DNA from 2 places in the Streptomyces fungicidicus genome. Region 1 is predicted to be linked to the other one. Evidence: riboswitches for the same ligand, from Rfam matches in the RefSeq annotation. Region 1 holds a riboswitch; the other holds the start of a gene.
What was found. Region 1 has a riboswitch for S-adenosylmethionine ahead of CNQ36_RS09620 (aminotransferase class V-fold PLP-dependent enzyme). Riboswitches for the same ligand answer to the same signal wherever they lie in the genome.
Positions count from the first base shown of each region.

Region 2: another riboswitch for S-adenosylmethionine. It lies ahead of thrC (threonine synthase); the one in region 1 lies ahead of CNQ36_RS09620 (aminotransferase class V-fold PLP-dependent enzyme).

Region 1 is NZ_CP023407.1:2,115,693-2,118,081, reverse strand. It holds gene trpD (anthranilate phosphoribosyltransferase) at 1-892, shown strand, start outside; SAM riboswitch class IV at 974-1,090, shown strand; gene CNQ36_RS09620 (aminotransferase class V-fold PLP-dependent enzyme) at 1,255-2,389, shown strand, end outside.
Region 2 is NZ_CP023407.1:3,481,046-3,483,434, reverse strand. It holds gene CNQ36_RS15660 (glucosyl-3-phosphoglycerate synthase) at 1-446, opposite strand, end outside; SAM riboswitch class I at 587-734, shown strand; gene thrC (threonine synthase) at 752-2,038, shown strand; gene CNQ36_RS15650 (MoaD/ThiS family protein) at 2,086-2,361, shown strand.

The sequences.
Region 1 (2,389 bases):
CCTGCGGGCCAAGGGCGAGACGGTCGAGGAGATCACCGGCTGCGTGCGCGCGATGTACGACCACGCCAACGTGATCGAGGTGCCGGGCGCGACGGTCGACATCGTCGGCACCGGCGGCGACGGCGCCAGGACGGTGAACATCTCCACGATGTCCTCGATCGTGGTGGCCGGCACCGGGGTGAAGGTCGTCAAGCACGGCAACCGGGCCGCGTCCTCCGCGTCCGGCGCCTCCGACGTGCTGGAGAAGCTCGGCGTCAATCTGCAGCTGACGCCGCGGCGGGTGGCCGAGGTCGCCGAGGAGGCCGGGATCACCTTCTGCTTCGCGGTGAAGTTCCACCCGGCGCTGCGTCATGTCGCGGCGGCCCGTGGGCAGCTCGGGGTGCGGACGGTCTTCAACTTCCTGGGCCCGCTGACCAATCCGGCCAAGGTGCGGTCGCAGGCCATCGGGGTGGCCGACGCCCGGATGGCCCCGATCATCGCCGGCGTCTTCGCCGGGCGCGGTCACTCCTCGCTGGTGTTCCGCGGCGACGACGGCCTGGACGAGCTGACGACCACCGCCACCTCCCGGGTGTGGGTGGTCCGCGACGGCAAGGTCGACGAGCAGACCTTCGACCCGCGCGACGTCGGCATCGAGCTGGTGCCCGTGGAGGCCCTGCGCGGCGCCGACGCCTCCTACAACGCCGAGGTCGCCCGCCGGCTCCTCGACGGCGAGCGGGGACCGGTGCGGGACGCGGTGCTGCTGAACTCGGCGGCCGCGCTGGTGGCCCTGGAGCCCGGCTCCGGCACCCTCACGGAGCAGCTCGGCGCCGGGATGGCGAAGGCGGCCGAGTCGATCGACTCGGGGGCCGCCAAGCGGCTCCTGGAGCGCTGGGTGACCGTCAGCAACGCCTAGCGGCGGCTTTCCCCGGGACCGATGTCCCGTGATCCGGACACGGGTTGCGGGACATCGATCAGTTCACGTACGTTCCTTCCAGGTCATGAGTGACAGCCATCAGGCCCCGGCCGGCTGTCCGGCAACCCTCCGTCCGTGGCGGGGTGCCCCGGGTGAAGACCAGGCCGTGGGCAGCAGGGCTCACGGCAAGCGCGGACCCCTCGCACACCAGGGGTCCTGGTCGTCGAGGAGCCTTCCATGAGCAAGCGAATGCGTTAGGGCCGCCGAGCCCCGCCTCTGCGTATCCCCTTTCCCTTTTCACTCCGCGCTGGAGCGTCGTCCGCTCGCGCGGGGATTCCGCCTGCCTCACCGGGAGTTCCGCCATGCCCGTCTCCGCCCTCTCCGCCGTCCCCGCCGCCGACCGGTCCGTGTGCGCCCCGCTGCCCGTGCTGGGCCGGGACGTCACCGTCCCCGTCGCCGCCGGGGGCGAGGTCGCCTACGCCGCCCTCGACTACGCCGCCAGCGCCCCGGCCCTCCAGCGGGTGTGGGACGACGTGGCCGCGTACGCCCCCTACTACGGCAGCGTGCACCGGGGCGCCGGATACCTCTCGCAGCTCTCCACCGACCTGTTCGAGAACGCCCGCCGGACGGTCGCCGGGTTTCTCGACTGCCGCGACGGGGACCAGGTGGTGTTCACCCGGTCCACCACCGACTCCCTCAACCTGCTCGCCACGGCGCTCCCCGACGGCTGCGAGGTGTTCGTCTTCGAGACCGAGCACCATGCCGCCCTGCTGCCCTGGCGGGGTTCGCGCGTCACCTTCCTCGACGCCCCGAGCAGCCCCCGGCAGGCGGTGGAGTCCCTGGAGCGCGCCCTCGCCGGACGCGACCCGCACGGCCCCGCCCTGGTCTGCGTCACCGGCGCCTCCAACGTCACCGGCGAACTGTGGCCGGTAGGGGAACTGGCCGCCGTCGCGCACGCGCACGGCGCCCGGATCGTCCTTGACGCCGCGCAGCTCGCCCCGCACCACGCGGTGAGCCTGCGAGAGCTGGACGTCGACTGGGTGGCCTTCTCCGGGCACAAGCTGTACGCCCCGTTCGGCTCCGGGGTGCTGGCCGGGCGCGCCGACTGGCTGCGGCGGGCCGAGCCCTACCTCGCCGGCGGCGGCGCCAGCCGCAAGGTCACCCGGCGGGCCGACGGGGGAGTGGACGTGGAGTGGCAGGAGGGCGCCGCCCGCCACGAGGCCGGCTCGCCCAACGTCATCGGCGCCCACGCCATCGCCTCCGCCTGCAAGGCGCTCACCGAGGCCGGCTTCGAGGCGCTGGCCGCGCGTGAGCAGCGGCTGATCCGCACGGTCCGCGAGGGGCTCGCGGACGTTCCCGAGGTGCGGTTCCTGTCGCTGTTCGGGGACGACGCCCCGCGCGTCGGCGTGCTCTCCTTCGTCGTGGAGGGCTGGACCGGCTCCCGCTTCGCCGCGGCGCTGTCCGCCGAGTACGGCATCGGCGTGCGGGACGGGCTGT
Region 2 (2,389 bases), 1.4 Mb from region 1:
GGCTCGGTGAGCAGCGGGCCGACGATGCCGGAGACGAAGTCGGAGGAGAACTCCCTGAGGTCCGCGTCGACGAAGCAGACGATGTCCCCGGAGGTGACCAGCAGCGAGCGCCACAGCACCTCGCCCTTGCCGGGCACCGCCGCCAGACGCGGCAGGATCGCGTCCCGGTGCACCACGGTCGCGCCGGCCGCCGCCGCCACCTCGGCCGTGCGGTCGGTCGAGCCGGAGTCGACCACCACCACCTCGTCGACCAGCGGCACCTGGAGCACCAGGTCGTGGCGGAGGACGGACACGATGTCGCCGACGGTCGCCTCCTCGTTCAGCGCGGGCAGCACCACGCTCACCGTCTGCCCCGTGGCGCGTTTCGCCGCCAGGATCCGGTGGAGCGGTCGGTCGGCCACGGACCAGGAACGGTCGATGAGCCAGCGCTCGACTTCTTCCAGCACGGTCCCCGGCTCCTCACTGGCCTGTGATCCATCTCGCGGTTCGGACGACTATCTCAACCATGCAGGCCTTCGGTTACAGTCTTGAACAACGCCGATGACCACCGCATGCCGGGGTCACCGCGCGCACCACAACTGAACACCGCTCATCCAGAGGGGCAGAGGGATACGGCCCGATGAAGCCCCGGCAACCCTCCAGTCGGTTCTTGTCACACGGACGTGGCGAGGCTCCCGGCTAGGGAAGGTGCCAAATCCGTCTCACGGCGAGGTGCGCCGTGAGGAAGATGAGGAGAAAGGGCCTCGCCTCCATGGCTGTGCAGACTGTTGCCACCACCACCGATTCCGCAGTGGACCTCGGCCCCGCAGCGGCGCTCTCCTGCCGCGAGTGCGGTCACCGCGTACCCCTCGGGCCCGTCTTCGCCTGCGAGGAGTGTTTCGGCCCGCTGGAGATCGCCTACGACTTCTCGGCCTACGACACCGAGGAACTCCGCAAGCGGATCGAGGCGGGACCCGCGAACATCTGGCGCTACGCGCCGCTGCTGCCCGTCCCGGCGGACGTGGCCGGCAAGCCCAACCTCAACCCCGGCTGGACCAAGCTCGTCCAGGCCGACAACCTCGCCCGTGAGCTGGGCGTCGACGCCGGCAAGCTGTTCGTCAAGGACGACTCCGGCAACCCGACGCACTCCTTCAAGGACCGTGTCGTCGCCCAGGCCATCGAGGCCGCCCGCGCCTTCGGCTTCACCACCCTCTCCTGCTCCTCCACCGGCAACCTCGCCGGTGCGGTCGGCGCCGCCGCGGCCCGCGCCGGCTTCCGGTCCTGCGTGTTCATCCCGCACGACCTGGAGCAGGGCAAGGTCGTCATGGCCGCGGTGTACGGCGGCGAGCTCGTCGGCATCGAGGGCAACTACGACGACGTGAACCGTTTCTGCTCCGAGCTGATCGGCGACCCGGCCGGAGAGGGCTGGGGCTTCGTCAACGTCAACCTGCGGCCGTACTACGCCGAGGGGTCGAAGACCCTCGCCTACGAGATCTGCGAGCAGCTCGGCTGGCGGCTGCCCGACCAGATCGTGATCCCGATCGCCTCCGGCTCGCAGCTCACGAAGATCGACAAGGGGCTGCAGGAGCTGATCGGGCTCGGGCTGGTCGAGGACAGGCCGTACAGGATCTTCGGCGCGCAGGCCGAGGGCTGCTCGCCGGTGTCCACCGCGTACAAGGCCGGACACGACGTCGTGCGCCCGCAGAAGCCGGACACGATCGCCAAGTCGCTGGCGATCGGGAACCCGGCCGACGGGCCGTACGTGCTGGACATCGCCCGCCGGACGGGCGGGGCGGTGGAGGACGTGACGGACGAGCAGGTCGTGGACGCGATCAGGCTGCTCGCGCGGACCGAGGGGATCTTCGCGGAGACCGCGGGCGGGGTGACCGTGGGAGTCACCAGGAAGCTTCTGGAGAGCGGGGCGCTCGACCCGTCCCTGACCACCGTGGTGCTCAACACCGGGGACGGTCTGAAGACGCTGGACGCGGTGGCCGGCACGGGGATGAGTGCGACCATCCGTCCCAACCTGGAGTCCTTCCGTGCGGCCGGGCTCGGCTGAGTCGTTCGTCCGCCCCCTGGGCAAGTCACCTGACCGGAGGTTTTGTTGTGAGCGTTACCGTGCGTATCCCCACCATCCTGCGTACCTACACCGGCGGTAAGGCCGAGGTGGGTGCCGAGGGCACCACCCTGGGAGAGGTCATCCAGGACCTGGAGAAGAACCACACCGGGATCGCCGCCCGGGTGCTGGACGACCAGGGCAAGCTGCGGCGCTTCGTGAACGTCTACGTCAACGACGACGACGTGCGGTTCGAGCAGGGCCTCGAGACGGCCACCCCGGACGGGGCCGGCGTCTCCATCATTCCGGCGGTCGCCGGCGGCTGATCATTACCTTCGGTAATCACGGTTACCG